4 regions of the Bradyrhizobium sp. BR 1432 genome follow, and region 4 is predicted to be linked to each of the others. Evidence: riboswitches for the same ligand, from Rfam matches in the RefSeq annotation. Region 4 holds a riboswitch; each other region holds the start of a gene.
What was found. Region 4 has a riboswitch for cobalamin ahead of ACSKB8_RS38015 (TonB-dependent receptor). Riboswitches for the same ligand answer to the same signal wherever they lie in the genome.

Region 1: it holds a riboswitch for cobalamin, as region 4 does, so the genes downstream of both, ACSKB8_RS01055 (ribonucleoside-diphosphate reductase subunit alpha) here and ACSKB8_RS38015 (TonB-dependent receptor) in region 4, are expected to answer to the same signal.
Region 2: it holds a riboswitch for cobalamin, as region 4 does, so the genes downstream of both, ACSKB8_RS30775 (TonB-dependent receptor) here and ACSKB8_RS38015 (TonB-dependent receptor) in region 4, are expected to answer to the same signal.
Region 3: it holds a riboswitch for cobalamin, as region 4 does, so the genes downstream of both, metE (5-methyltetrahydropteroyltriglutamate--homocysteine S-methyltransferase) here and ACSKB8_RS38015 (TonB-dependent receptor) in region 4, are expected to answer to the same signal.

What each region holds. Positions count from the first base shown of each region.
Region 1 is NZ_JBPUGF010000003.1:166,877-174,616, forward strand. It holds gene ACSKB8_RS01045 (ABC transporter substrate-binding protein) at 1-496, opposite strand, end outside; gene ACSKB8_RS01050 (HAD family hydrolase) at 935-1,615, opposite strand; cobalamin riboswitch at 2,305-2,519, shown strand; gene ACSKB8_RS01055 (ribonucleoside-diphosphate reductase subunit alpha) at 2,640-5,528, shown strand; partial or broken gene ACSKB8_RS01060 (ribonucleotide-diphosphate reductase subunit beta) at 5,539-6,697, shown strand; gene ACSKB8_RS01065 (aspartate ammonia-lyase) at 6,855-7,740, opposite strand, start outside.
Region 2 is NZ_JBPUGF010000003.1:6,340,839-6,348,578, forward strand. It holds gene ACSKB8_RS30750 (transglycosylase SLT domain-containing protein) at 1-150, opposite strand, end outside; gene ACSKB8_RS30755 (adenylate/guanylate cyclase domain-containing protein) at 476-2,212, shown strand; gene ACSKB8_RS30760 (hypothetical protein) at 2,335-2,511, shown strand; gene ACSKB8_RS30765 (hypothetical protein) at 2,664-2,873, shown strand; gene ACSKB8_RS30770 (hypothetical protein) at 3,025-3,282, shown strand; cobalamin riboswitch at 3,372-3,586, shown strand; gene ACSKB8_RS30775 (TonB-dependent receptor) at 3,702-5,936, shown strand; gene ACSKB8_RS30780 (hypothetical protein) at 5,998-6,579, shown strand; gene ACSKB8_RS30785 (helix-turn-helix transcriptional regulator) at 7,184-7,735, shown strand.
Region 3 is NZ_JBPUGF010000003.1:179,849-187,588, reverse strand. It holds gene ACSKB8_RS01110 (3-keto-5-aminohexanoate cleavage protein) at 1-318, shown strand, start outside; gene ACSKB8_RS01105 (MFS transporter) at 538-1,842, shown strand; gene ACSKB8_RS01100 (avidin/streptavidin family protein) at 2,176-2,682, opposite strand; partial or broken gene metE (5-methyltetrahydropteroyltriglutamate--homocysteine S-methyltransferase) at 3,221-5,547, opposite strand; cobalamin riboswitch at 5,654-5,878, opposite strand; gene ACSKB8_RS01090 (TauD/TfdA dioxygenase family protein) at 6,273-7,190, shown strand; gene tnpC (IS66 family transposase) at 7,239-7,740, opposite strand, start outside.
Region 4 is NZ_JBPUGF010000003.1:7,827,634-7,835,373, reverse strand. It holds gene ACSKB8_RS38035 (energy-coupling factor ABC transporter permease) at 7-684, shown strand; gene cobF (precorrin-6A synthase (deacetylating)) at 730-1,479, shown strand; gene cobT (nicotinate-nucleotide--dimethylbenzimidazole phosphoribosyltransferase) at 1,490-2,542, shown strand; gene ACSKB8_RS38020 (histidine phosphatase family protein) at 2,549-3,121, opposite strand; cobalamin riboswitch at 3,194-3,395, shown strand; gene ACSKB8_RS38015 (TonB-dependent receptor) at 3,511-5,868, shown strand; gene ACSKB8_RS38010 (PepSY domain-containing protein) at 5,881-7,317, shown strand; gene ACSKB8_RS38005 (NAD-dependent succinate-semialdehyde dehydrogenase) at 7,486-7,740, shown strand, end outside.

The DNA of each region.
Region 1 (7,740 bases), 7.7 Mb from region 4:
GCCCGCTTCCCGGCTCGATCTGCCCTTCCTTGACCTTCCAGGTCAGTGCATCCCGCAATGCAGGGAAGAAATCTTTGTAGTCGTACCCGGCCGCGGTGAGTTTCGGATCGTTCAGATAACGGTCGAGTGGCTCGAGCAATTGGCCTGGCGCAAGATCCCAGGCCGGTTGAATGCCCGTGCCTACGACGTCCCAGCTCGGCGATTTTGTGCTGAGCTGGATGGTCAGCTTATTCCAATAGGCATCGTCCGGATAAAGCTCGGGCGTCACCTTGATGCCGGTGAGTTTCTCGAATTCTGGCAACTGGGCTGCGACCGCATCGGCATAGGGATGAATGTCGTAGGCCCAGACGATCGAAGTGCCCTCGAACTGGCGCCAGTTGATGTCGTCCGCCTTGGCTTGGCTGATGACTGTTCCGGCCAGAAGCGTGGAGCAGATAAGAGCCTTTTTGACAAAATTGGCCGAATGGCCGCGCAAAACGGCGAGCGTCCTTGGCATGATTCCCTCCGACATGGGCTCTTTGGCCCGCAAACCACGCGCCCCTCCTCTTGCAGAGGCCGCAGTAAGTGAAAGCTAGCCGCCGTTCTCAACCGTAAGCGGCCTTTCCAGACGAAGGTTGGGTAAGTTTGGGTAATGTGAGAATGGCTTGCGAACGACGTCTTGGATCGGTAGGCGCGGCTTTAGCGGGTCGCAATGCCGGCCCTCACAATAGCGAACCGTCTGAGCGGCAAACCGGGATTCTTCGCAGCCTGAATAGTCCAAGGGCGCGAACCCGCGCAGCTCTACCGCAAGGAAAACGGCAGAATGGTTAAATTCCATTCGTGGCCACTACAATAAACGCGAGAGTCTATGGCCGCCGTCGAGGTATTCTCAGCCTAGCTGAGGCACATGCGTGATCGCTGCAGCAGGACGTCGCATCATCGTTCTTATTATCGTTTATGCATCCCGGAAAAAGCCGTGCCCCTGCAAGATCGGCAACAGCTCGTGGTGACTGCGAATGATGTAGTCCGGTTCTGCTGCCTGCAATCGCGAATCGGAGACAAATCCGCCGGTAATGGACACGCTTATGAGCCCGAGGTCGCGAGCAATATTCGTTTCGACTGGCATATCGCCGATGATGAAGGTCGCCTGTGGCTTCAGGTCGTTCTCTTGCATATAGCGACGAAGCCGCTCACCTTTGCTCGTTGACTTGAACTGCGCCGCGCGGCTTTCAAAAGCGATCACCTCGTTAATGTAGTCATTGATTCCAAGCCTTCGCAATTGCGATTGGAGAGGCTCGACGACATGGTTGCTTACGATGATGGACGAAGCGTCTCGCTCGCGCGCCATTTCCAGAATTCTACGAGCGCCCTCGCGCAGGTCAGCTTTGCTCGCAAACTGTTCGTAGGTGTCGTGAAACATTGCACCCGCATCTCGATCTACGTCGGCAATTTCCGATTCCGACATTCCCAGACTGCGATACAGGATAGAAAGTGGGACGTCGCAATGGTTCCGAAACGTATCCATATCGATAGTTGTGCGGCCGAAGCGATCCAGTATTGCATTTGTCGTCTGCAGTAGCATGTGCGCATCGTCGAGCAGCGTGCCGTTCCAGTCAAAGACAAGAATAGGTTTCATGATTCGACCTTAAGCAGGGATGGATCGGCGCATGGAAAAGATCCGCCATTGAATCGCGGTTTTGCCCTTCTGCGGTTCGCATCTCGACGTGGACGATGAGAAATCGATGCCATCATGCCCGCACAGTCACGACGACACGGGAATTAGCAAGCGCAGATGGGGTGCGGGTTAAAGGCGAAGGAAACGCGCCGGCAACGTCCGACATGCTAATCTTCTTGTTGAGGAGCCCAGCGTCGGAGGGAGAATAAGTTCGGCCTAGGCTACGTGAACACATCGTCTGACAATCTCAAGCAAGCGTCGTACCAGTGCATAAACGAAGTGACTCGACCCATCTCACCGGTCATCACCTGAAAAACACGACAGGCTTGTGAAGCAGCAGTGATCTCTCGTCGAAGTCGCAACACATTGTCTGGAACGCGACATTGGTACTAAATAGCCAGGCTTTGGCGGTTCGTGGTTATCCCGACCCTACGGAGTCCTCCCAAACTTCGCTGTAAGCTTGGAGAGGAGAGAGCCAATTCGTGGCCGAGTTGCAACGCGGCTGCGCAAGCCTGGCCGCTCTCTCGGTATCGAATGAGAACGCCCATCGGATCAGGAGGTCAGAAGCAGGCGCCCGTGAGATTTCAGCATTCCACGAGCAAGTCCGCGCCGGCACCTTCATCAGGTGTTGACAGCGCGTCCCGGACATCACTAGATATAGGCGTCACGGTTCTACTGAATCGCAAGATTTAGTGGCTAAGAGGGAAGCCGGTGAACTGCGCCTTGTGCGCGGAATTCCGGCGCTGCCCCCGCAACTGTCAGCAGCGAGCTGCTTCCGAACGACGTCACTGGTGCGACTGCGCCGGGAAGACAGGAAGTGCAACGACCTGCAAGCCAGGAGACCTGCCGTGACGGTCAGAACGTCCACGGGCGGGGTGTCCCGGCGGTCGCTTGCATGCACCGTCCGGCAACTCCACTGCCGGCGTTTCTGCAGCGCCCTCCCTACAGCCCCGTTCAAACACAACACGCATCACGGGGCCTATTGATGTCACTGAACCTGCACGACGCGGACAATGCGTCCGCTCCCATTTTCCAGTCGCGTCCTCAATCGCTCGCGCCAAGCGAGCCGACCATGCAGATCATCCGCCGTAACGGCAAGGTGACCACGTTTGACTCCGCCAAGATTGCGGTGGCCATGACCAAGGCCTTTCTGGCCGTCGAAGGCACCACGGCGGCCGCCTCGCGTCGCGTGCATGAGAGCGTTGAGCAATTGACCGCCGAGGTCGTCGCAGCGCTGATGCGGCGCGCGGGCGAAGGACGCACCTTCCACATCGAGGATGTGCAGGATCAGGTCGAACTCGCCTTGATGCGTAGTGAGAACCACAAGGTCGCGCGCGCCTATGTGTTGTATCGCGAAGAGCGCGCGCGTCAGCGCGCCGAGGACGCAGCCGCGCAGCCGACGCCCGCCGGCGCTCCGGCCCTTCACGTCACGTTGGCGGATGGTTCACGTGTCGGGCTGGATACCAACCGCCTTGCGCTTATCATTGGCGAAGCCTGCGCCGGCCTCGATGGCGTCTCTGTCGAGCCCGTGCTGGCCGAGACCACCCGCAATCTGTACGACGGTATCAGCCAGGACGAGCTGGCGCTGGCTTCGATCATGGCAGCGCGCACGCTGGTCGAGCACGAGCCAAATTATGCTTACGTCAGCGCGCGCTTGCTGCTTGACAAGCTCCGCGGCGAGGTGCTCTCGCACGTCTATGGCGTTGCCACGTCGGCCTCGCAGGCCGACATGGCGACACGCTATGCCGAATACTTTCCGGCCTATGTGAAGGTCGGGATCGCCGCCGAGCTGCTCGATCCAGAACTCGCCCGCTTCGATCTCCAGAGCATCACGGCAGCGCTGAAGCCGGAACGAGACCTGAACTTCCAGTTCCTCGGCCTTCAGACGCTTTACGACCGCTATTTCCTGCATCAGCACGGCAAACGGATCGAGCTGCCGCAGGCCTTCTTCATGCGGGTTGCGATGGGGCTGGCGCTGCGCGAGATCGATCGCGAGGCAAAGGCGATCGAGTTCTACGATCTCTTGTCTTCGTTCGACTTCATGGCCTCGACACCCACGCTGTTCAATTCCGGCACGCTGCGTCCGCAGTTGTCGTCCTGCTTCCTCACCACGGTCTGCGATGACCTCGACGGCATTTTCAAGTCGATCAAGGACAATGCGCTGCTCGCCAAATATTCGGGTGGCCTCGGCAATGACTGGACGCCAGTTCGCGGGTTAGGCGCTCACATCAAGGGCACCAATGGCGAGAGCCAGGGTATCATCCCGTTCCTCAAAGTCGCCAACGACACCGCGATCGCCGTCAACCAGGGTGGAAAGCGCAAGGGCGCCGTCTGCGCTTACCTTGAGACCTGGCACATCGACATCGAGGAATTCCTCGACCTTCGCAAGAACACCGGCGACGACCGCCGCCGCACCCACGACATGAACACTGCCAACTGGGTGCCGGACCTATTCATGCAGCGCGTCGATGCCGACGGCGAGTGGACGCTATTCTCGCCGGACGAGACGCCAGACCTGCATGATCTCTACGGCGAGGCATTCAGGACGGCGTACGAAGCCTATGAAGCCAAAGCCAAGGCCGGTGGCATGCGGCTCTTCAAGACGGTACGGGCCAGCGACCTCTGGCGTCGCATGCTGACCATGCTATTCGAGACCGGCCATCCCTGGATTGCTTTCAAAGATCCTTGCAACCTCCGCTCGCCACAGCGCCACATGGGCGTGATCCATTCCTCGAATCTCTGTACCGAGATCACGCTGAACACTTCGGCCGACGAAGTCGCCGTTTGCAATCTCGGCTCCGTCAATGTGCTTAATCATGTCGGCCCCGACGGCATCGACCAGGCCAAGCTGAAGCGGACGGTGACGACCGCCGTGCGGATGCTCGACAACGTCATCGACATCAATTTCTACACCATTCCGGAGGCGCGCCGCTCCAACATGCGCCACCGGCCGGTCGGTCTCGGCCTGATGGGCTTCCAGGAGGCGCTTCAGGTCCAGCGCATCCCGATCGCGTCGGATCGGGCGGTCACGTTCGCGGATATCAGCATGGAGGCAATCTCTTTCCACGCCATCGAGGCGTCGTCCGATCTCGCTACCGAGCGCGGACGCTACCCGAGCTTCGAGGGCTCACTCTGGTCGAAAGGTATTTTGCCGCTCGACTCTATCCAACTGCTGAACGATGCACGCGGTGGACTCGATGTCGACCGCTCCTCGACGCTGGACTGGGAGCGCCTGCGCAAGAAGGTCGTCGCTGGCGGCATGCGCAATTCCAACGTCATGGCAATCGCGCCGACGGCGACGATCTCCAACATCTGCGGCGTGTCGCAGTCGATCGAGCCAAACTATCAAAACCTCTTCGTCAAATCGAACATGTCCGGGAACTTCACGGTCGTGAACGAGCTTCTGGTCCGCGATCTCAAAGCCCGCGGCCTATGGGATGAGGTGATGGTCTCCGACCTGAAATATTTCGACGGCAGCGTCGGCCGGATCGATCGGGTGCCCGACGATCTCAAGCATCTCTATGCGACAGCCTTCGAGGTCGACAGCTCCTGGCTGATCGAAGCGGCTGCGCGCCGGCAAAAATGGATCGACCAGTCGCAGTCGCTCAACCTCTACATCGCCAATCCATCTGGCAAGAAACTCGATGCACTTTACCGCTTGGCTTGGCGCCGTGGATTGAAGACGACCTACTATCTGCGATCTCACAGTGCCACCCACGTCGAAAAATCGACCCTGAAGGGCACTGACGGCAAGCTCAATGCCGTGTCCGCCTCGGCCGCGATCTCGTACGCGCCGATCGTGGTCCCCGAGCCGGACTTCGACGGCATGAAAGCCTGCCGGATCACCGATCCCGAATGCGAAACCTGCCAGTAAGGAGATGACGATGCTCGATTGGTCCAATACCGAAACGATCGCTGCGGCGGCTCCCGCCGTCTCAAGCCTCACCACCACGCGGCCTCCACAGAATCGGCTCAAGCACGAGCCGGCCAATCCGACCGGCCTCGGCGAGATTGACCGTGCTGGCGGCCGCGTGTCGGTCGATGAGAAGCGGATGATCAACTGCCGCGCAGACGTCAACCAGCTCCTGCCGCTGAAGTACAAATGGGCCTGGGAGAAATATCTCTCTGCTTGCAACAATCACTGGATGCCGACCGAAGTCTCGATGCAGTCTGATATAGCTTTGTGGAAGTCGCGCAACGGGCTGACGGAGGATGAGCGGCGCATGATAAAGCGCAATCTCGGCTTCTTCGCAGCTTCGGAATCGCTCGTCGCCAACAACATCGTGCTGGCAATCTACCGTCACCTCACCAACCCCGAGTGTCGGCAGTACCTCTTGCGGCAGGCGTTCGAGGAGGCGGTCCACACCCACACCTTCCAGTACATCGTCGATAGCCTTGGCCTGGACGAGGGTGAGCTGTTCAGACATGTACCGCGAGATACCCTCGATCACCGACAAGGCGGCTTGGGCGCTCAAGCACACGCAGCACCTCGGCGACCCGTTGTTCGAGACCGGGACGCCGGACAATGGCCGCGCCTTCCTGCGCGATCTCGTTGCCTTCTACGTCGTGTTCGAAGGCATGTGGTTCTACACCGGATTTGCTCAGATTTTGTCGCTTGGCCGCCGCAACAAGATGGTCGGCATCGCCGAACAGTATCAGTACATCCTGCGCGACGAGAGCATTCACCTGAATTTCGGTATAGATGTCATCAACCAGATCAAGATCGAGAATCCGCACCTATGGACACCCGCATTACAGGATGAGGTCCGCGGCATGCTTCGTGACGCAACTGAGCTCGAAGCCGCTTACGGGCGCGATACGATGCCGCGTGGGTTCCTTGGCCTGAATTCGGCTCTCTGTGAGCAGTACATGCACTTCATCGCGAACCGGCGCTGCGCGCAGCTCGGACTTTCGCCTGTATTCGCCGAAGTCGAGAACCCGTTCCCCTGGATGTCGGAGACGATGGACCTGAAGAAAGAGAAGAACTTCTTCGAAACCCGCGTCATCGAATATCAGAACGGAGGCGCATTGAGTTGGGAATGACCTGCGGCATGGCGATCGCCGGCGAGGACCTCGCAACGGTTTGCGAGGTCGTTCGGCGCTTGATGCGCGCATTGCAAAAGCGAAAGCTTTGCAGAAGAACGTCTTCCAACGATCCCCGCTCTCAGACTTCGTGTCCTGTCGCTTTGGCGGATCTGACTCACTCGGCCCGCGATACATCGGCAGCGCGGCGCATGAGTGAGTGCACGTCGTTCTGCCCCAGCAATCCACGCTCGATGGCGATCTCGAGAAACGATCGATGTTCATCATGCGCTGCCCGCACGATTGCGGCCACATTTGCGTAGCCGAACTCGGGTACCAGCGCTGCTGCTAGCCCGGTCGACGCGAGCAGATTTTGCTGGCACCGCTCCTCATCTACCGTGAGCGAGCGTACACACCGTTCGCGCAAGATGGTCGCTGAACGTTGGAGAAGAATGATAAAATCGATCAGGCGATCGCAGACGAGCATGCCGTAGCAATTGATCTCCAGCAGTCCTTGTTGGCAGGCCATTGCTACGGCCGCATCGTTTCCGGAGATGGCAAACGCCGCTTGGCAGACCGCTATTGGAACAACTGGATTCACCTTGCCGGGCATAATGGAAGATCCAGCCTGGATCGCAGGCAACGCAATCTCTCCGACAGCGGCGACAGGGCCTGACGAGAGCACCATGAGATCGTTGGCTATCTTCCAGAGGGAGTTTGCGGAATGTCGGACTTCGGCTGATAACCGGGCACACGCATCTAAGTTCTGCATCCCGTCGAATGGATCGGCCGCCGGTTTGATCTCCTGGCAAATTAGCGCTGACAAATGCTGGAAAATCGCCCGTTTGTAGCCCGGTCTCGAATTTAATCCGGTACCAACCGCAGTACCGCCCAGCGGAACGACCAATAATTGGCGCCGCAACTGCTCGACATACTTGGCATGGCGTTCGAGGACCGCCTGATATCCCCCGAATGTCTGACCGAACAGCATCGGAACGGCATCCTGCAAACATGTCCGACCAAGCCGTAGGGTTTGGGAATGCTGTATCTTCTTCTCCGAGAAG
Region 2 (7,740 bases), 1.5 Mb from region 4:
GGAGGCATGGCGCTGCTTGCCGGCTTTCGCCTCATGCGTCTTCTTCGGCGCGGAAGATTTATGACTGCTCTTCGCCGCCAACTCGGTGGGAAGGAGGGCCATTGTGGCCACGGCAACGACACACGCGAGCGAGCGTAGGCACTGGTTCATTCCATGGTCCCCCTGCGAAACCACTACAAACCAAGGTCCGCGACGACATGCGGCTTGAGAATCAAGAGACGACACCAAACGATGTCATGACATCGTTTCGCATTCCTCACGCTCTCGCAACAATGCGGCAAAATACGGATGGGAACTCGGGAACTTCCGAAATAGCGGAAAAGGCAGCGTGTTTAACCTTTGTTAACGATTGAGGCTCGCGCGACGGTTGCGTACGGCTCACGGCGTCAGAAAGGCGAGATTGCGCGTGTTCCCATGGCTAAATCCGGTGTATTGAGTTCCCTCGCTTCATCCTTTCAGCCTTTGCCCTGCACCTATGCCGATTTTCAACCAGTCGATCCGGCGCAAGATCGTCGGTATCGCCCTCGGATTGATCGTCCTGATGCTGGTCACCTCGATCCTGTCGATGGTGATGTCGAGCAAGGTCGGCGTCCTCCTGGACGAGCTGACCAACCGCTACATCCCGGCCTACGGCCATCTGGCGCGCGCCAACATCCGCTCGCTGGAGCGTGCGCTGGCGCTGCGGCGCATGGTCATGACCAAGATGCAGTCGCCGTCGGACGAGGAGGCCTATGCGGCGCGCGTGCGCGAGTTCGAGCAGACCGACCGCAGGATCGAGGAGGAGGCCGAGAGCGCACGCACGCTCATCAACGCCATCATCAACGATCCCAGGACACCGTCCGACAATGCTGCCCTGGCGCGGATCGAGCTCCGCATCGAGACCGCCGTCACTGAGCTGCGCCGCGATCTGACCGAGGACCACGCAAAGCTGGCCAAGCAGGTCGATGCCAGACAGATGGCGGAGGCCCGCGGCACGCTGGAGCACATCGACGTGCTGCGCGACCAGTTCAATCAGAAGATCGATGCGATCCGCGCCGACATGCTGACGCAGGTTTTCTTCAGCACGTCGCAGGTGATCAGCCACCAGCACCAGGCGATCATCGTATCGGGCATCGTGACCTTGCTCGCAGCGATAGTTGGATTTGCCTTTGCGCTCCTGGTGAGTAGCGGCATCACGCGCCCGGTGCGGCTGCTGCTCGCCGGCACCCGCGAGGTCGAGGCGGGCCGGTTCGACAAGCCCATTACCGTCTCCACCCAGGATGAGATCGGCGAGCTTGCCGCGGCCTTCAACCGCATGATCGAGCAGCTCCGGCACAACGAGCGCATCCGTGAGACCTTCGGCCGCTACATCGACCCGAAGGTGGTGCAGGGCCTGATTGACCGGCCGGAGGTCGCCATCGACGGCCAGCGCCGGGTCATGACCATCATGTTCTGCGACATGAGTGGCTTCACCTCGATGAGCGAGGGCGTGACCCCGCGCGGCCTCGTCAAGGTGATGAACCACTATTTCACGGTGATGTCCGGCCCCATCCGCAGCAATCGCGGCATCATCGACAAATATATCGGCGATGCAATCATGTGCTATTGGGGCCCGCCCTTCATCGAGGAGGACGAGCAGGCGATGCTCGCCGGCCTTGCCGCCATCGAGATGGCCGATCAGGTGCCCGCGCTCCAGAAGCAGCTGCCGGATCTGCTCGGCATCCGCGCCATGCCGGCGCCGTGCGATCTGCGCATCGGCATCGCCACCGGCGAGGTCCTGACCGGCAGCATCGGCTCCGAGCTGATGATGAGCTTTACCGTGATGGGCGACGCCGTGAACCTCGCCTCGCGGCTGGAGGCCGCCAACAAGGCCTACGGCACCCGCATCCTGGTCTCGCAGGCAACGGCGGATGCGATCGGCTCACAGCTCCAACTGCGTGAGATTGATCGCGTCGCGGTCGCGGGGCAGCGCGCACCGCAAGCTGTTTTCGAGGTGATGGGCAGGGCCGGCGCACTCACCGATGCGCAAGCGCGCCTGCGCACGCTCTATGCCGAAGGTCTCGACGCCTATCGCGCCGGGCACTTCGACGACGCCCGCGCCGCCTTCAACGCCGCGCTCGAAGCGGTCCCCGGCGACGGTCCCTCACGCACGCTGCTCGGCCGCATCGCGCAGTTCGAGGTCAACCCACCAGACGAGGGTTGGGACGGCGCCTGGCGGCTGGAGCAAGAATAGCGGTGCCTGCCGTCCGGCGTCGCCGAACGGAAAGAACGATTCTACTCCATAACGATGTTCGCCGTGACCTATTTCCCGGGCTTAGGCTTGACGTCCCTGAGGCGTCAGATGGGGACACGCCGATGACACACCTTGAGGACAGGCTCGAACGGTTCGAGACGCTCTCCGCCGAGTGCGAGCTGATCGCGAAGCTCGCCACCGACAGCACCAAGCGCGAGTTCTATCTGAAGCTTGCCGAGCAGTACCGCCAGCTGGCAGTGGATATGCGGCAGGCGATCGCGACCAGCGCTGCTGCTTGAGGCCGACTGCAATCCGTTCTTAACATTTGGCGCGCATTCTGAGGCGCATGCGGGCGTCGCTGATTGGCGATGGCTCGCGGTGGGAAGGCCGGGGCTCGTTGCGATGCAGCGCGCCTCGCGAGTGTCACTTGCCATGTTTGACGGGCAATCCCATGCGCCTCGTTGCAGTGATCATATTCGCGCTCATGACGGCGGCCTGCGATCAGGAGCAGGACATCACCGGCTCGACGTCGACCTGCCCGATGCGAAACTACAGCTACAATCCTCGCGACATGAATCAGTGCGTCAGCGCCTGCAAGTCATGCGATCACGGCACCACGGTCACCTGCACGACCTCCTGCACCCTCAAGGGGGCTCGCTGAGTTCTTGATGCGTGCGAAGGTCGGGAGCGACGCACCCAAAGTCGCTGACGACGCGCCAAAAGACAGGAGGCCGTCGGCGGTGCCCAGGCACCGGAACGATTCACTTGGATCAATCATTGAAGGAAGCGGGCAGGACGTGGAGTCCGATTGAATGGGTATGCTCGATCCCGGCCGGTTCCTGGTGTCGTGCTCGCATTGCGACGCTTGGCCGATGGCTGCCAACGTCAAACGTTCAAGCTGGTCGGCATTCCCGCGTGAGGTCCGTTTCGTGTGTCGGCGCTGCCGCCGCGAGGAGACCGCGATCGTCTCTGCCTCCGGCGAACTGACGCCGATCAAGCGCATCGATGTTCCGCCACGCGACGTCGCCGTCGCTTGGGCGCAGGCCCAGCGCCCGCGAGGGCGGACGTAGCTGCTGGGCCTCTGCTTGCGGGACGCACCGGTAGCGGCGAGTTGTCGCTGCCAGATGCAACCAGCCGATTGACTCCCGGGCTGCACGACTCGTAAAAGATCCACGACGGTTCTCCTCACGGAGATCAAAAGGGAACGTGGTGCGAGATTTTCCCAACGCCGGGATCTTCTCAATGCCATGGCTGCCCCCGCAACTGTAAGCGGCGAATCTCTCGTCCTATGCCACTGGGAATCTCGGTCCTGGGAAGGCGACGGAGAGGTCACGACCCGCGAGCCAGGAGACCTGCCGTCAGCCGTGGTCACACGCGAAGATGTCGGTCGGGGAGTACAGACATTAGCTTCACCGGAGCGATTGATCGCTACGTCGTGAAACCTCGTTCGCTGTGACGTGCCACTGACGTCCTGCCGAGGTTTTTTCGCATGTCTTCCGTTTCCGCCGCCGTCCGGTGCCGTCGCGCGTCCTGGCTGGCGTCCAGCTTCATCATTCCCGTTCTTGTCCTCAATATGATGGGCGTCCGCGCGCAGACTGTCGCCGAGCAGTTGCCGCCGGTCGAAATGACCAAGGCCGACGATCAGAACCGCACGCGTGCCAGGGCGAGCAGCGATGGCGACATGGGGAGACGCCGTGCGACGCCGAACGGCGCGCCGACAGGAACCGGCTCGTCCGGCTTTGGCGGTGAGGCGGCCAGCAACAATGGAGGCATCGTCGGCGCCGCCACGACCGTCATCACGGCCGCCGACATCGCCCATGCGCCGTCGCAGACGCTTGCCGAGATCATCTCGACGCAGGTACCGGGCGCCCAGATCACGACGTTCTATGGCGGTCCGATCTGCGCCAAGACCAGTGTCGACCTGCGCGGCTTCGGCGCGTTCGCAACCGCCAACACGCTGGTGCTGGTCAACGGACGGCGGCTGAACGACATCGACATGGCGCAGGTGGACCTTGCCACCATCCCGCTCAATTCCATCGAGCGTATCGAGATCACGCACGGCAATTCCGGTGCGGTGCTCTATGGGGACAATGCGGTCGGCGGCGTCATCAACATCGTCACCAAGAGCGGCGTCGGCGGGCCGCCAATGGCCGCGCGCATCGAGGCCGGCTTCGGCTCGTTCAACACCAGGCTCGGCAACGTCTCGACGTCGCTCAATTCCGGTCCGTGGTCGACCTCGTTTTACGGCAACACCGTCAAGTCCGATGGCTATCGCGACAACAATCGTTATTCCCAGGAGAACGGCATCGGCAATCTGAACTACACGACGCCGGGCCTGACCGCTTTCCTGACCGTGACGGGAGACAATCAGGAGCTGCGACTGCCGGGGGGCCGCACCGTCGATCCCTCGATCGGCCTCGACGAGCTCGCGACCAACCGGAAGGGGACCAGCACGCCCTTCAACTATGCCAACCAGCAAGGTTTTGGCGCGACAGCGGGTTTCACAAAAACCCTGGTGAACGGCGTCGATCTCATCGTCGACGGAGGCCTGCGCGACAAGAGGCAGCAGAGTGCATTCTTCTCCAGTCCGACGCCGGCGCCCGCTTTCTTCACCTCGACCTATGTCGACGCCGATCTGACGACGTGGTCGATCACGCCGCGGCTCAGCGTGAAGAGCCTTCTGCTCGGAATGCCGTCGCAGCTCTTGACCGGCATCGACTATTACGATGCGAGCTTTCAGCAGAACCGTGGCGCCGGCCAGGGTCTCGCCGCCTGGCACAATTACGACCTCAGGCAGCAGACGGTTGCGGGCTATCTTCAGCACACATTGGGTGTGACGCCCACGACCGACGTTTCCTATGGCGCGCGGGTGCAGACCATCAGTCTGTTGGCACGCGACAATTTTGATCCGGCAGCTCCGTTCAACGCCGACATCGGCGCGCTCCCGCTCGGGAGCGACGAGACCCAATATGCGCTGCACCTCGGTGCCGAGCATCGCCTCAACGACATGGTCTCGCTGTTCGGCCGCGCCGCGCGGGCGTTTCGCACGCCTGACGTCGACGAGCGGGTGTCGTCGGGACCCTCATTCGACCCCTTCTTCAATCCGCTGCCGCAAACGTTCCAGCTCAAGACCCAGACCTCGCAGGATGTCGAGGCTGGGCTGCGTATCAAGGGAGGCGGTCTTCAGATGCAGAGCAGTCTCTATCTGATGGACCTCGCTAACGAGATCCATTTCAATCCAATCCTGTTCTACAACACCAATCTCGATCCGACCCGCCGTTACGGCTCGGAGACCAGTGTCTCCTATCGCGTTAACGACGCTCTGCTCTTGCGCTCCGGCATGGCTTATACGAGGGCTGTCTTCCGAGAGGGTATCTGGGCCGGCAATGACGTGCCGCTGGTCTCGCGCTACACCGCGAGTGCGGGCCTCACCTGGAACATCTGGCAGAACTATGTCGTGCTCGACGCCACCGCGCGGTTCTGGAGCGAGCGTCGCATGGACAACGACCAGGCCGGCACTCAGAAGCCGATTCCTGCCAATGGCACGATCGACCTCAAGCTCAGTGGTCAATATGAGCGGTACTTCTGGTCGCTCAGCGTCAACAATTTGCTGAAAGCGCTCTACTACGACTATGCAGTCGCAAGCACCTTTACCGACGGTCGCTTCAGCGCCTATCCGCTGCCCGGCCGCAGCTATCTGCTCAAAGCCGGCGCCACGTTCTGACGTCGATAGGGCTGTCACACGTCCCCAAATGGACTAGAATTCGAAGAGAAGGAGATCACTTATGGCTCTCAGCATCCAGCCGTCTCGCGCCGACCGTCTGTGGCTTCATCCGGTGACGCCGCGCCTTGCGCCGATGTTCTGCTTTGCGCTGCTCGCGGTGTCATGCGCGCTCGCAAGCTTCGCGCTCGCCTGTGCGACACCGTTCGCGGCCTTTGCCGTTGTCGCGGCCGCGATGCTGCCGCTGCGCCCGGCGCTGCTCGTCGTCACCGGCGCCTGGCTCGTCAACCAGACCATCGGCTTCGGCGCGCTGCACTATCCCATCGACGGCAGCACCGTCGCCTGGGGTTTTGCGATCGGCGCGGCCGCGCTGCTGGCGACCGCCGTTTCGTCCGCGGTGCTACGCATGCTGCCGCAGGGCCGCACGCCGCTGGCGCTGGCCGTCACGCTCGTCGCCGCCTATGCGGCCTATGAGCTCGCGCTGCTCGCCGCGACGCCGTTCCTGGGCGGAGAGGGCGCCTTCACTGCCGCCATCGTGACGCGCCTCGGGCTGACCAGCGCCGCCTGGCTCGCCGGTCTCGTCGCCGCCTGCGAGATCGTCCGCCTGCTCGATCCGTTCGGGCGCCAGGGAGCGATGTCGGCCTGAGCGCCGCTGCGTTCGACGTCGTGGCGCCATTCGGGCCACGGGATCTTGCTGTGTCGCCGGACTGTCAACCCGCCCGCACAAAAAGATTCCGCTTTACCGAAATTCGGAATTGGCGTATGTGTCGCTCATCCCGGCTCACCCTTGAGGGGCGATCATGTGTCGTGATGATCGCAGAGTCGGGCTTGCGGTGGACGCGGCAGCGTCGGGCGCGAGAGCCAAGGGCAGGGCGGATTGCTCTCCGTGAGCCCTTAAGGCTTCGCGCGGACGGACGGCGCTGTCAGGTTCGTCGTGCCAGCATTTCGATGGCAATGTGCACAACGCCGTCGAACCCTGTGGCGCAGGCGAACCGCGCGTACGGCAAAACCGTGTGGTCCTTTCCGCAAGGTCTTTTTTGGGCCTGTCGATAACGTCGTAAGTGCCTGTAAATATAGCCATTTTACGATCTTTAGCGGGGAGCGGACGGCCCCCTGGAAGTCCGCCGGGCCCTAATAGGCCCTATTTCACATGTGCGGGCGCGCGCGAGCTTCCGGGGCGTGAGAGGATGCGCGTTTACAGCCTCCTCTTGTCAGCGGTAAGGTATTTCGGTGCTCATGGGGTCGGCGCTATGAATAGACCGATCTTCGAACAGCCTACTGAACGTGAGTTTCTTCTCGCGCAGCTGTCGCCGGACGATCGTCGTCGTGTTCGCGACTTCATGAGAGAGAACCGCATCGCTGCATCCGACGCCATTCAGATGCTCGGCATAGGGCAGCCAGATGTGGATCGGAGCACCCCTGGAATAGAGGTCTCCGACGACGAGCGCCAGTTCATGCTGAGCCAGCTACCTCCGAACGAGCGTGCGTGGGTCGAGCGAGCTCTTGCTCGCAACCGTGAAATAACAGTCGGCCGGTGCATGGCACAAATCCGCAAGGCAGCCGAACCTAGACAGATGGCCGTGGGCAAACTGCCGCTAAGTCCGTGCGAGAAACAGCTCCTGAGGCGTTTGGCCGCCGGGAAAACTGACGCTCAGATCGCCAAGCGACTTGGTGGGACTGCCAAGCAAGTCGGACAGCAGCGAGCGCGCTTGCTCGCCAAGCTGGGACTGAGCGCACCGCACGAGATCGTCGATGCGGCTGAACGACTGGCAAACTGGCGAACTTACCGAGGCGTAACGTAGGACCG
Region 3 (7,740 bases), 7.6 Mb from region 4:
GATCGTGGAATTCAGGGCGGATTGCCGTACACTCCGCAGATCCTTGATATGCTGATCGGGAATCTTCCCAAAGGAGCGATGTTTTGCGTTAGTGGGATCGGTCGAGCGCAGCTATCGGCAACAACTCACGCGGTGCTCGCTGGTGGCCATGTTCGTGTCGGGCTAGAGGACAATCTCTACCTCGAACAGGGTATACTTGCTACTAACGTGCGGCTGGTCGAACGGACGGTAAGGATTATCCGAGAACTTGGGTACGAGCCCGCCACTGCAGTGGAGGCTCGAGCGATGCTTGGGCTGGTGCCTCGCAAATTGGGATAGTCGCCGCCCTCGAGTGGAAGGGATGTGCGCTGGCCCGCGCATTCGATGCGTCGTTCAAGATAGATCCTGAGCGCGGGCGCTACGAGTAGAGTGCTGTCGATCTTTGAAGGTGAGATCGGACCTCGGCCCATCGGCCTAATGCCGCCGCGCAGCTCCAAGGCTTGAGCAAAATGTGCGGGTGGGCAGCGACGTGTTTAGGAGCAGACCGAATTGTTGGACGTGGTTGCTGCCCAGTGTCATGCTGCCGACGACAAGCTGAGGTCTGGCTTGGTCGCGAGCGCTGTCGCCAAGAATACGCGGCGGCTCGTGCCGCTTTTGGGCGTCGCTTATTTCTTCAACAACCTCGACCGGACCAGTGTCGGCATCGCCGCGTTGCAGATGAACGAAGCCATTGGCTTAAGTGCCGCACAACTCGGCTGGGGCGCCGGAATCCTCTTCTTTAGTTACTGCCTGCTGGAAGTGCCCAGCAACATGATGATGTATCGTTTCGGTGCGCGCCGCTGGCTGGCTCGCATCATGATGACCTGGGGCCTTGCGGCCGCGGCGACGGCGTTCGCTGTTGGACCATACAGTTTCTATGCGATACGTTTTCTTCTGGGTGCTTTCGAATCGGCTTTTTTCCGGCGTCATATGGTACATCTCCATCTGGTTTCCGGCGCGATTGCGAACAGCTGGTTCATGGCTGCAACACCGTTGTCTTCTTTGATCGGCAATCCGCTATCGGCTTCGTTGTTGGGAATGGATGGAGTGTGGCGGCTGGCCGGCTGGCAATGGATGTTTCTGATCGAAGGTCTTCCGGCCTGCGTCCTATGCCTCGTTCTGCTGGCCGACACGCCGGACAAAGCAGCGTGGCTGACGCCCCGAGAACGCGAAGCGTTGCTGGATGAGCTCGCTAGGGAAGAGCACGATAAAGTCAGAAAGGATCTCTGGGCCGCGATGAAGGACGTCCGCGTGGTAATGTTGACGGGCATCACTCTCGCTTTCACGATCAGCTCCTATGGGATTGGTATCTGGCTTCCTCTGATCTTAAAGAGCCACAACTTGAACAACATGCAGGTTGGCTGGCTCTCGGCCATGCCCTATTTCTTTGTGACAATAGGCATGTTGCTCTGGGCACGCCTTGTCGATCGCAAGGGGAAAAAGATCTACAATCTGATCGCCGCATTGATGCTTGGCGCCACCGGACTTCTCTTTTCGGTAATGCTCACGTCGCTCGTACCGGCGCTCACATGCATGACACTTGCTCTGATCGGCACGATTTCCGCGCGCACAGTCCTTTACACGATCCCGCAAAGTTTCCTTACCGGTCCTGCTGCGGCCGGAGGCATCGCATTTATCAATTCCATTGGTGCCTTCGGCGCCTTCGTCGGCCCGTACATGATGGGCTTCCTTAAGGACAGGACGGGATCCTTTGAAACTGGCATGATCGGGATGGCAATCATTCTAGTTTTTGCAACGGGCATCGCCGGCAGTCTCAGACTCCTGGGTACGCATAATGATGACATTTCTGTCAGAACCGCCTAAGCAGAGCACCCTCGGGGTAAAAACTGTCCGCAAGGCGGCGCCTTTTGGAGCGGACCTTGCTAAAGGAGATCGCGGTATCGGCCTAAGGGGCAACTCAATCCTGACGATGTGCGCAAAACAGGCCTATTCGAAACTTTGCCGACCGATATGTTAGCCTGCCCAGACTTTCAACGATAGAACCGAGCCTGAACAGGTCGGCCGTTCAGGCTCGGCAAGGATCGATCTCGAGGTCGACGCCAAATCAGCTTTTGGACGAAGCGAGCTTCGGCGCATGATAAAGGCGGGATAAAAGATTGGCGTGATGCCGTTCCTGCCCGCCGCGCGCAGGTCATGTCATTTGCGGTTCTTTGTATTCGAGAGCTTCTCGCCTGGGCGGCTCTTGGCAGTCTCTGCGCTAGGGGAAGGCAGTTTCGATTTGTCGCCGCTTGCAAAGGTGAAAGTGTCCGCGCCGGCGCTGATGCCATTCCATGCCACCGGTTCGGCGAGTGAAAGTAGCCAGAGTCCCTGAAATCCCGATGCAGCGTTCAACTGCCCAGTCCATACCGTGGTCGATCCGCAGCCCACAAAATTCACCGAAAAGCTGATCGCCGCGCCACTATTGGTCTGCGCGAGCCAGCCCGTCAACGCCTGAGGGGTACCTTCATCGCAGCTATTGCTCGCATTGTTCGTGTAAGTGCCGGAAATCGCGCCTGTGTTTGGATTATAATTGTCGACCGCTAGGGTTGAGCCGTATTGGTTGGTCCAGGTCCAGATCGGTTGCGCCGCTGCAGGCGCCGCTAGGAGTAGACCTAGACAGGCTGCACTCATACAACTCGTCAATTTCCACTTTGCTTCAGACATTTCCAACTCCATATCGCTCCGGTAGCGGAGCGTACTTCGTTATAAGGCCCTCGATGATCAATTTAAACGAGTGTTATGCCGTGATAGCGCTATCAGGTTGAAACGTGATTGATGCCTAGTGCCAACTCTGCAGGGCAGCGTGGTGCGGTCATTCAGACGCGAGCAGCCGATTCGCGACCGGGCCGGTCTTGCTTGAGCTGTTGTTAGCTCTGCGCCATCAAACGCTGACAGGGGCTTCCGGTCGTCAGTCTTCATGTCCATCGTTTCAGGATCCCGCGTCTGTCTAGGTACACGTGGACACCGGAAGGGAAACCCAGTCCAAATGCGGCTCGTTGTGCCTTGCGTGAAATGGAAACTGACGCTCGTGGCGCTTCGATTTGTATGATCATTCGCAGACCCGGATGCTGCCGGCCGTGCCCTGCGCGACATTAACCTGTTCGGCGCCGGCCCACCCGGCGCCGTAGAGGGCATTCGATCCAGAAATGCATTGGGAAGCTTCGTTAAACAAACCGGTTCTAATCGCGAGCTCACCCTGACATCAGGACGCCTTGCGCATTTCGCGGGCCGCCGCAACCATGTTGACGAGCGCCGGACGGACTTCGGTCCATTTGCGGGTCTTTAGGCCGCAATCCGGATTGATCCAGAGCTGTGAGTCCGCCAGCCGTTGGCGGGCCCGCGCGATGAGATCCTCTATTTCAGCAACTTCGGGAACGCGCGGCGAGTGGATGTCATAGACGCCCGGGCCGATGTCGTTTGGGTATTTGAAGGCAGTGAATGCATCGAGCAGCTCCATCTTAGAACGGGACGTTTCGATCGAGATGACATCCGCGTCCATTGCGGCAATTGCATCGATGATGGCGTTGAACTCCGAGTAGCACATGTGGGTATGGATCTGCGTCGCATCGGCAACACCGGAGGAACAGAGGCGGAAGCTCTCCACTGCCCAGTCGAGATAAGACTTCCAATCGGAGCGGCGGAGGGCAAACCTTCGCGGAGCGCGGCCTCATCGATTTGGATCATGGTTGCGCCGGCCTTTTCCAGTTCGGCGACCTCGTCTCGGATCGCGAGCGCGATCTGACGGCAGGTCTGGCTGCGCGGAATATCGTCACGGACAAACGACCAATTCAGGATCGTCACCGGCCCCGTAAGCATGGCCTTCATCGGCTTTCTGGTTAGGGACTGCGCGTAGCGCCACCATTCGACGGTCATCGGCTTCGGCCGCGAGACATCGCCGAACAGAATCGGCGGACGAACGTAACGTGAGCCGTAAGACTGCACCCAGCCATGCTTAGTGAACACGAAGCCGGAGAGCTGCTCAGCGAAATACTGGACCATGTCGTTGCGCTCGAACTCGCCGTGGACAAGAACGTCCAGCCCAATCTCTTCCTGCCAGAGGACCGCGCGAGCCGTTTCCTCCTTCAGGAATTGTTCATATTCCGCCTTTGTCAATTCTCCTTGGGCACGCGCGGCGCGGGCGTTACGTACCTCGGGGGTCTGTGGGAACGACCCGATTGTGGTCGTGGGAAAAAGCGGCAGGCCGAAACGCTTGCGCTGAACCTCGGCACGGCTCGCAAAAGCGTTCTTGCGGCGGCACATAGCCTCGTCAATCGCCGCCGTCCGCTGGGCGACGGCCCTGTCATGGATCTTCGGCGATGTCCGTCGAGCCTTCGCTCCAAGGGCTGACTCGGAAAGCGCAGCAATGGCGTTTCCGTCGCTCGCAAGCGCTCTCGCCAGGATCGTGAGCTCGTCGATCTTCTGGACCGAGAAGGCAAGCCACCTCTTCACCTCCGAATCGAGATCGGTCTCGAGCTGAACGTCGATTGGGACATGCAAGAGCGAGCAGGAGGGTGCGAGCTGCACGCGATCCTTGCCGAACTTTGCAATGACGGGCTTGAGCCGCTCAACCAGTGCCGATAGGTTCGAGCGCCACACGTTGCGGCCGTCGATGACGCCAAGCGAAATCACGAGGTCGGCATGAGCACCAACTTCAATTTGGCTCAATTGTTGGGGAGCGCGAACCAGATCGACGTGCAGTCCGGCCACGGGCAGTCCCAGAGTGGTCGCCAGATTGTCGCCGATCGCTCCGAAATAAGTTGCAAGCATGATCTTGATGCCAGGCACCTCCTCAGCGAGACGCCCATAAGCACGCTGGAGCGCATTCCGCGTAGTCTCATCGAGATCAAGCACCAGATAGGGCTCGTCAAGCTGGACCCACTCGGCTCCCCGTTTCGCAAGCTCCTTGAGAACCTCGACATAGACGGGCACGAGGCTCTCGAGCAGCGAAATCGGATCAAACGTCGGATCGGCACTCTTGCCCAGCTTTAGGAAGGTGACCGGTCCTACCAAGACAGGACGCGTTTGATAGCCGAGGGCTTTGGCCTCCTCATATTCCTCGATCGGTTTACGGGAGGAGAGCCTGAAGGTCTGTCCTTTATGGAATTCGGGCACCATGTAGTGGTAGTTGGTGTCGAACCACTTAGTCATCTCCTGCGCAGTGGCGCCGTGACCTTGCGCGTGACCGCAGCTCGCGTCGTGTTCCCTGTCTTGTGAGCCTCTTGCCATGGCGAAATAGGTCTTCAGTGAGACCGGACCGCCATCCCAGCCATACGCCTCAGGAATGGCGCCCACCATGACGCTCGTATCGAGAACCTGGTCATAGAGTGAAAAATCATTTGACGGGATAACGGTGACGCCCAGCGACTTCTGACGCGCCCAATTGGCAACGCGTAGAGCAGCCGCTGCTTCAAGAAGCTGCGAGTTGCTGATGTTGCCAGCCCAGTAGCTTTCGAGCGCCAGCTTGAGTTCACGGCGCGGTCCGATACGCGGCGTGCCGAGGGTTGCGACAGGAAGTGAGAGAAGAGACATAGCTTTAACCCCATTGTGTGGGGGCAAAGGCCATGGCGGAAACGCAGGCAGGAGGCCACGAAAGCGGGACCCGCTACTAGGCGTACCACCGGACACCCCGCCCGTGGACGAATAAGTTGTCGGGGCAGGTCTCCTGGCTCGCGGGTCATCGCCTGCATCCGGCCTTCCCGAAGCTTCTGCTTCAGTGACACGTTTGGATGCGGGCTCGCCGCTTACAGTTGCGGGGGCAGCGCCGGCATTGCTTCAATCCTGAACGGATCGAGAGCGCACCGGCTTCCCTCTTAGCTCCGGATCAAACAAGACCTGGAGAACCTCGACGCCTCCGATTATCTGCAACAGAACCAATACGTCAACCCTGAGATCGTCTTTGCTGCGGCATCCCGGCAAGCCTGACGGTCTTACCCATGAGGCATCGAGGTCACCGAACCATGTTGGTGTGAAGCTCTAAGCGCGTTTGATTCGGCAGTGGCGTAACATCGATCGCTTAAGCTTCCACACCGGTCAACTACCAGTGCTGGCAATTGTCAATCTGACAGATCTCGTCAACTCTTAGATCAAAGACCGTAGCGGAGCCGCACCAACAAGTCCGAGGCCGCCTTAGGAGCGCAAGCAGGAACCCGACGCTGTCACCGGGACTCCGACGGATCCCGCGATGCGGTCGGCACTTGAGGTTCGTCAGCTCTAGTCGAGTTTAACGGAAACCGCCAAATTCGAGAGTTGGAGCTATGACTGCTACGATCTTGTCGGATAGTGACGCTCCTCGCGGCGACATCGTCAAATGCGCAGCCCGCATCGGCGCGGAAATCCGGAACGTCAAGCTATCGGGCGACTTGCCGGAGCAGACGATCCGCTCGATCAATGAATTGCTATTGGAGCACAAGGTCATCTTCTTTCGCGACCAGGGGCATCTCGACGATGCGGAGCAAGAGCGCTTTGCCCTTCGTTTCGGGAAGCTGGCACCTCATCCGACGCTCGGTGCAATCAAAGGCACGGCGTCGATCATCGAGCTTGATTCGGCGCGCGCCGGGAGCCGGGCCGACTTGTGGCACACGGATGGAACCTTCGTCGATGCCTACCCCAAGATTGCGGTCCTACGAAGCCTCGTGATGCCGCCATTCGGTGGCGATACGGTCTGGTCAAACACCGTTACGGCGTATCTCGACCTCGCACCGCCGCTGCAGCGGCTTGCAGACAAGCTCTGGGCCGTTCACAGCAACGCCTTCGACTATGCAATATTGGCCCGCGTCAGCGAGCTCGACAAAAAGCATTTGGACGAAATCTTCACTAGAACAATCTATCAGACTGAGCATCCTGTCGTGCGCGTGCATCCCGAGACCGGCGAACGCGCGCTAGTGCTCGGCGCTCTGGTGCAAAATTTCGTTGGTCTTCCGAAATACGACGGCCAGAAGCTGTTTGATCTGTTTCAATCTCATATCGCGGCGCTCGAGAACACCGTGCGGTGGCGCTGGAAGGAGGGCGATGTCGCGATCTGGGACAATCGCGCCACGCAACATTATGCGGTGAACGACTATGGCGACCAGCATCGCCTCGTTCGTCGCGCAACCGTCGTCGGCGAAGTCCCCGTCAGCATCGACGGAAAGAGCAGCGTGACAGTACGCATACGACGAAGACCGCCTGATTGACGCATGCGCGCGGGGGCCGGGTAGCGCTATGATAGCGCTGCGTGAAGGTTAGGCAGCTTGCTGATCGGTGGGTTCGTCGGCTTGGCGCGGGAGCTTCCATTCCCAGGGCAGCAGTTCGTGCAGACGCGAAGCGGGAAGATCGGCGATCCGGGCGAGGACGTCGGCGAGCCAGGCTTTGGGATCGACATCGTTAAGACGACAGGTGGTGATCATCGTCAGCATGATGGCGGCGCGTTCGGCGCCGCGCAGGCTGCCGGCGAAGGTCCAATTGCGCCTTCCCAAGGCGATGCCGCGCAACGCTCTTTCGGCGGCGTTGTTGCTGAGGCAGATCCTGCCATCGTCGAGGAAGCGGGCAAAGTCGGCCCAGCGCCTGAGCATGTAATTCATGGGCTTCAGGACCTCGGAGGAGCGCGAGAGGGTTTCTCGCTCGCGCAGCAGCCAGGCGTACATGTCGTCGAGCAGCGGCTTGCTTCTCTCCTGGCGCACGGCACGCCGCTCGTCGGCGCTGCGGCCGTTGATGGCGCGCTCGATCTCGAACAACGCATCGAGG
Region 4 (7,740 bases):
TGAACCATGCATATCGAACCAGGGATCGTGACGGGCGCCAAGCTCGTGCTGAGTTACGCAACCGGCATCGCCGCAGGCGGCGTTGCCTTGAAACTCGCGGTCGAGACCGTACGCGAGCAGGGCATTGGCTCGTTCGCGACGCGCACGCTCGCCACCACCGGCCTCGTCTTCACCTTCTTCCAGGTGCTGCCGCACTTCCCGGTCGGCGTCTCCGAGGTGCACTTTATCCTGGGCTCGACCTTGTTTCTGCTGTTCGGTGCTGCGCCCGCCGCCTTCGGCCTTGCGTTCGGTCTGCTGCTCCAGGGCGTCTTCTTCGTGCCAACCGACCTGCCGCAATACGGCATGAACGTCACCACGCTTCTGGTGCCGCTGTTCGCGATCCAGGCGCTGGCGACGCGGATCATTCCGCGCAACACGGCTTACGTCGATCTGCAATACCGCCAGGCGCTGGCGCTCTCGACCGCCTATCAGTCCGGCATCGTCGCCTGGGTGGCGTTCTGGGCGCTGTATGGCTCCGGCTTCGGCGCGACCAATCTCGCCAACATCGCGACGTTTGCGGCATCCTATGCGCTGGTCATCGTGATCGAGCCGCTCGCCGATCTCGCCGTGCTGGCGCTGGCGAAGTCGCTGCGTGGCGTCACAGCGCCCGGCCTCGTCACGCCGCGCCTGCATAACGCCGCTTAAGAGACGAGCGAAGGGCGGCCGGCGCGGCCGCCCTTCGCACTCGCGATGCTCACGCTCTCCCTGATAGGCATCGGTTGCGGCGATCCCGGGCAGCTCACGCGCGCCGCGATCCAAGCCATCAACGCCGCCGATCTCGTCCTGATCCCGCGCAAGGGGACGGCGAAATCCGATCTTGCGGATCTGCGGCGGACGATCTGCGCGAACGTGCTCACCAGCGCGAGCACCCGCATCGCCGAGTTCGACTTGCCAATGCGTGACGCGGCTGAGGCGGACTACCGCAAGGGCGTGGACGATTGGCACGATGCCGTGGCCGCGATCTGGTCGCAAACGATCGCAAATCATCTCGCCGGCGAGGGCAAGGTTGCGCTGCTGATCTGGGGCGATCCTTCGCTCTATGACTCCTCGCTGCGAATTGCGCGGCGATTGAATCCGTTGCCTGATATCGAGGTCGTGCCCGGCATCACCTCGATTCAGGCGCTGTGCGCAGCGCATGCGCTGCCGCTCAACGACATCGGCGAGCCGTTCCTGGTCACGACGGGGCGGCGCTTGCGCGAAGGCGGCTGGCCGCAAGGCGTCGATACCGTAGCGGTGATGCTCGACGGCGGCACGGCGTTCCAATCGCTCGATCCCGCCGGGCTTCAGATCTGGTGGGGCGCCTATCTCGGCATGCCCGATCAGATCGTCATGTCCGGCGCGCTGGCCGAAGTGGGCTCGCGTATTGTCGCAATGCGGCAAGAGGCGCGCGAGCGGCATGGCTGGATCATGGACAGCTACATTCTCAAGCGCACGCGTTAAGCGAGGCAGCATGCTCCCCGAATGGGTCTACCAAGAGTGCCCCGAGATCTCCGCGCATCATCGCGAGGCAGCCATCGCGCGGCAGACGCAACTGACAAAGCCGACCGGCGCGCTCGGCCGGCTCGAGCAACTGGCGATAGAGCTTGCGGGCCTGCAAGCGACGGAATCTCCTCGTGCCGCGCGCGTGCCGATCATCGTCTTCGCCGGTGATCACGGCATCGTCGCGCAGGGCGTGTCGGCCTATCCGCAAGCCGTGACGATCGCGATGATGGCGAATTTTGCCTCCGGCGGCGCCGCGATCTCGGTGCTGGCGCGTGAGCTTGGCTCCAGCCTGGAGGTGGTCGACACCGGCACGTTGGCGCAGGAGGAGATGGCGGGAATCGTCACCGACAAGCCGCGCTCTGGCACGCGCGACTTCAGCGTGGAAGCTGCGCTTGAACCTGCGGAACTGGCATTCGCGTTTGAGGCCGGTCAGCGCGCGGTTGCGCGCGCAGCAGCCAATCAGCCCGATCTGCTGATTTTCGGCGAGATGGGCATCGGCAATACCACGACCTCGGCGGCGATTGCGGCGAGCCTGCTCGGCATCAGTGCCGAGGAGATCGCCGGCAGCGGCACCGGCGTCGACGCGGCCGGCCGCGCCCACAAGGCGCGGGTGATCGATGCCGCGATTGCGCGCCATGGCATTGCGGGGGCTTCGCCCGAAAACATCCTGTGTGCCGTCGGCGGTCTCGAGATCGCGGCGATCTCAGGCGCGATCATCGCGGCTGCGCAACGCCGCATCCCTGTATTGATCGACGGCTTCATCGTGTCGGTGGCGGCGCTGGCGGCGGTGCGGATCAACCCGTCGTGCCGGCCGTTCCTGCTGCCGTCGCATCAATCGGCAGAGCAGGGGCATCGGCTGGTGCTGCGTGCGCTGAACGTGCAGCCGCTGATCAGCCTCGATCTCCGGCTTGGGGAGGGATCGGGCGCCGCGATCGCGCTGCCGCTGGTGCGGTCGGCCTGCGCGCTCCACAACGGCATGGCGACGTTTGCGCAGGCCAATGTACCGGATCGCCCTAGCTGATCCGGCTCAGGCCAACCGCTGATTGACGGAAACGACGCGCCACCCGGTGGCGAGCCGGTCGATCCGGGTCAGCGACAGCGGATCGATCACGAAGCGCAAGGCGGCTTGCGGTGTCAGATCCAGCGCGATGCAGAGCGCAGCGCGGATCGTGCCGGAATGCACGACGAGCGCTGCGGAGCCCGCGCCGATCCGCGAGAGCCCCAGCCGGACGCGCGCGACCTGATCCTCAAAGCTCTCGCCGCCCGGCGGACGTCCGCGCGCCGGATCGCTCCAGAATTGCGCATAGGCCTCGTCGCCAGCCGCGCCGATGTCGTCATGCCGACGGCCGGTCCATGCGCCAAAATCCTGTTCACTGAATTCAGGCATCAACTTGGGCGCGAGTCCCAGCGCCTGCGCGGTCTCGACCGTGCGCCGCGACGGGCTGGCATAGCTCGCAGCGTCTGGCGGCAAGCACTGCCGCAGTACCTGCAATTGCGCGCGATCGCCGAGATCAGCCGGCGCGTCAGCCGCATGGATCGTCCCCGCGACGCCGTCGACTGGCGCATGCCGTATCAGCCAGAGGAAGGTCTCGCCTTCCATGCTCATCTCCGAGGAAGTTGGTTGCTGTGGCAATAACGCCGCAGCTTGCACATTGACTCTGTCTTGATCGTAATCCTAGATGGCTTCGACGGTTTCCCCGAGAGGGGATGAAAAGGGAATGCGGTGCGGGGAATTTGTCCCCAATGCCGCGGCTGCCCCCGCAACTGTAAGCGGTGAATCCTTCGTCAGAAGCCACTGGGTCCTCGGTCCCGGGAAGGCGACGAAGCGGTCACGACCCGCGAGCCAGGAGACCTGCCGTCAGCCGTGGTCACACGCGAAGATGTCGGTCGGGGAGTACAGACATTCGGCTTCATCGGACGGCTGACAGGCCCAGGGTGAGACCTCGTTCGCTGTGACGTGCCACTGACGTCATACCGAGGTTTCGAACTGTGTCTTCCACCCGCATTGTACGACCGCGCCGCTTCCTGCTTGCCTCCGCAGCTCTTACGTCACTAGCCGCCGCCGATGTATCTGCCGCGCTAGCGCAGCAGGCCGGCGAACCCCTGCCGCCGGTCGAGGTGTCGCCGGCGCAATCCCGCAAGCAGGCCAAGCCGGCGGGCCGGGAGGCGCAGAGCGCTCGCCGTGCAGCTGCACGCAGACCGGCGGCCGCATCTGCAGCGCCCAAGCCCGTCGTGCCGACCGCCGCGGCACCAACGCCGCTCAACAGCAATGCCGTGGCCGAAAGCGCCTCGCGACTCGGCCTCACCGTGCGCGAGACGCCGGCGACCGTCGAGGTGATCTCGGCCGCGACGATGCGCGAGCAGGGCTATCGCACCGTATCGGAGGTGGCGCAGGGCGCAGTCGGTGTCACCTCCGGCGACAATCCGGCTGAACCTTCGGCCTTCTCCATGCGCGGCTTCACCAACAGCCAGATCAACACGCTCTACAACGGCATCAAGATCGGTCCGCAGAACATGACCTCGCGGATCGCGGATACCGCCAATCTCGAGGCGGTGGAATTCCTGAAGGGTCCGGCTTCGCTGATCTCGGGCGAGGGCGCCGCCGGCGGCGCCATCAACTTCGTCACCAAGCAGCCGCATACCGGACCGATCCGGAATGAAGCTGACTTCTCCTGGGATTCCCTGAACTCGTTCCGCGCCCATTACGGCTCCGGCGGCAGCACCAACGTGCAGGGGCTGGACTATCGCTTTGACATCAGCCGTTCCACGCTCAACGGCTTTGCCGACGATACCAATGTCAAGATGTTCGGCACGTCCGGCCAGCTCAACTACCGCATCTCCGACAGCCTCAAGGTCTGGGGCGCGATCGAATATCGGGAGGATCGCTCGAAGGCCTATTGGGGCGCGCCGCTGGTGCCGATCGCCTTCAGCGGCTCGCATGCGACGAGCGGCATCGTCTCCGGCAATTACGTCTCGAACTACAACGGAACCAATCTCGGTGCCGTCACCATCGATGATCGTACCTTCAACACCAATTACAACGTCCTCGACAACCGCAACGTCGCCCAGGAGGTCTGGCTGCGCGGCGGCTTCGAGCTCAAGCTGGCGCCTGACCTGACGCTGAAGAGTCAGGCCTATGGCTATGGTGCAGAACGGACCTGGTTCAACAACGAGATCGAGGCGTTCAATTCCACAACGAACATGGTCGATCGTGAACGCTTCTATGTCGCGCACAGCCAGCGGCTGGTGGGCAACGTCACCGACCTGATCTGGGACGCGAACATCGCAGGCTTCGACAACCGGCTGGTCACGACGCTCTCGTCAAGCTATCTCGACTTCGTCAGGCCGGGCGCGGCAAACTTCCCCGGCGATTCCGTTTCGCTCGTCGATCCCAACCGCGGCTTTTACGGCCCGCTCACGATCCAGCAGCAGACCGCGCGCATCGACAACGAGGCGCTGTCGTTCGAGGACCGGCTGAAGCTGACGCAGACTTTCGCGCTAATCGGTGGCCTGCGCGTCGAGCACATCGGGCTCGACCGCAATTCGACCGACCCCGCCGGGCTTGTGAAAGCCGGCTTCCCGTTCACGAAAGACTGGGCGCCGGTGACGGGGCGCATCGGCTACACTTGGGAGGCCGTGCCCGGCCTGACCTTCTTCAGCCAGTACGCCACCGGCGCAGACATCTCCGCCAACAACATCTTCCTGCTCGGGCCGACCCAGCCGCTCGACCTGACCACCGCGCGCACCTATGAGACCGGCCTCAAGCACCTGTTCTGGGACAACCGGGCGGAGTGGTCGTTTTCCGCCTACGACATCGTGCGCAAGAACGTCTATGCCGCAGCCGGCGGCATGCAGCTCAACATCGCCGGGCGGCAGGAGTCGAAGGGCGTGGAGCTCGCGGCGGCCGTTCGCCCGATCGAGCCCCTGCGTCTCTGGGGCAACATCGCCTATGTCGATGCGCACTATGCCGACTACAATTTTGTCGGTGGCTCGTTCTCCGGCAATACGCCGCCGAACGTGCCGCGCATCGTGGCCAATGCCGGCGCATCCTGGCGCTTCTTCACGCCCTGGCCGGTGGAGCTCGGCATCACCGGCCGTCATGTCGGCGACCGTTACAACACCGATGCCAACGTGGTGACGATGAAGGCCTATACCGTCGCCGACGTCTATGCCTTCGTCGACATCCCCAAGACGGTCTTCAATGCCGTCGACCAGGCTCGCTTGACCTTTCGGGTGCGCAACTTCACCGACAAGCGCTATGCGATCTGGGGCGACCCGTTCTATCCCGACCAGATCCTGCTCGGCGCACCGCGGACCTATGAAATCTCGGCCGCGTTCAAATGGTAGGGCGGTGACCGCATGATTGGCGCGATCGTCCTGTTGCACCGCTGGCTCGGGATCGCGTTCTGCCTGCTGTTCGCGATGTGGTTCGCGAGCGGAATCGTGATGCACTTCGTTCCGTTTCCGTCGCTCACAGAAGCGGAGCGATTTGCCGGACTCGCGCCGGTGAATCGCGGAGAGGTGAAGATTACGGTTGCGGATGCGGTCGCTACGAGCGGGATCGCGGATGCCACGCGCGTTCGGCTGATCCAGCGGAGTGACGGCGCGGTCTACATCGTCTCGGGTCCATCGCGTCAGCGCGCGATCCGTGCGGCCGACGGGAACGACGCGTCGATGAAATCCGCTGACGTCGCACTGGCTATTGCGCAGGCTCATGCGCGCCAGCGCGAGATCGATGCCTCGCATGCGACGATTGTCGGCCGTGCGGATTACGATCAGTGGAGCGTGCCGAACGGCTTCGATCGTCATCGACCGCTGTTTCGCGTTGCCCTCGGCGATGCCGCCGGGACGGAGGTCTATGTCTCGTCGCCGACCGGCGAGATCGTGCTTGATACGACGCGCAGCGAGCGCGGCTGGAATCTTGTCGGCAGCGTGCTGCACTGGATCTATCCGACCATCCTGCGCAGCAATTGGTCCCTGTGGGACCGCGTGGTCTGGACCTTGGTGCTGCTGGCCCTGATCGCGGCTGTGCTGGGCGCCGTGCTCGGGATCGCGCGGATCAGGATTTCCAAGAGGCAAATCTCCACACCTTACCGTGGCTGGCATGCGCTGCATCACCTCATTGGCCTCGCAGCGACGGTCTTCGTGCTGACCTGGATCTTCAGCGGCTGGCTCTCGATGGATCACGGCCGGCTGTTCTCGCGCGGCCAGTTGACGCCGGCAGAGGCCGGCCTGATGAACGCCGCGCCGGATTGGCGGGAGGCCCCATCGCTCGATCGGCAACCGATATCTCCCGCGGCGCGCGAGGCCGAATGGTTCGCCTTCAACGGCAAAGTCTATCGGCGCGATCGGGTCGCCCTCGGCCGTCAGACCTTGAGCAGGAGAGGGGATGCGCCGCGCGATGGACTGGCGGGATTCCTTGATGTGCACGAGATTCAGGCTCTGACGGGGCGCTTTGCAGTCGGCTGCGGCCTACCGTCCGTCCTTCCTGATAGCGACGACTACCCCGCGCCATCCACAACGCCGGGTGCACCGGTCTACCGCTCGCGCTGTGACGGCGACCTCTGGTTCGACATCGATGGCGGCGACGGCGGCGTGCTGCAAAGACTGGATCCGTCGCGGCGCGCCTACCGCTGGCTTTACAGCGCGTTGCACACGCTCGACTTCCCGGTCTTGCTGGCCCACCCGCGGCTGCGTGATGTGGTGATCGTCAGCCTCTGCACGCTCGGGCTGACCTTCTCCATCACCGGCATCGTCATCGGCTGGCGGCGCTTGCGGTCGTCGCTGGCAGCCTGAATTAAGGCGCAACTGCGGCTCGATACGGTCGGGTCGGCAGATCAGCAATGCCTTGCCCTATCGTCATTGACGCCTTTTCGCCGGCCGCCTTTCGGTGTAGCTCTGCGCTCGCTCGAAGCGGCGGCAGCAACCCGTCGAAGACCGAAAATCATGCAGGAGGCAGCAAGGATGTACCCGAAAGTTCAGATGTTCATCGCCGGCGAGTGGACCGACGGCACGTCCGGCAAGTCGGAGGACATCCTCAATCCCGCCACCGGCCAGCCGATCGGCAAGACCCCGCACGCCTCGCGTGCGGACCTCGACCGCGCGCTGGAGGCGGCCAGGGCCGGCTTCGAGGTCTGGCGCAAGACCTCGCCGTTCGACCGCTACAAGCTGATGCGGAAAGCGGCCGACATCATCCGCTCGCGCGCCGCCGAGATCGCG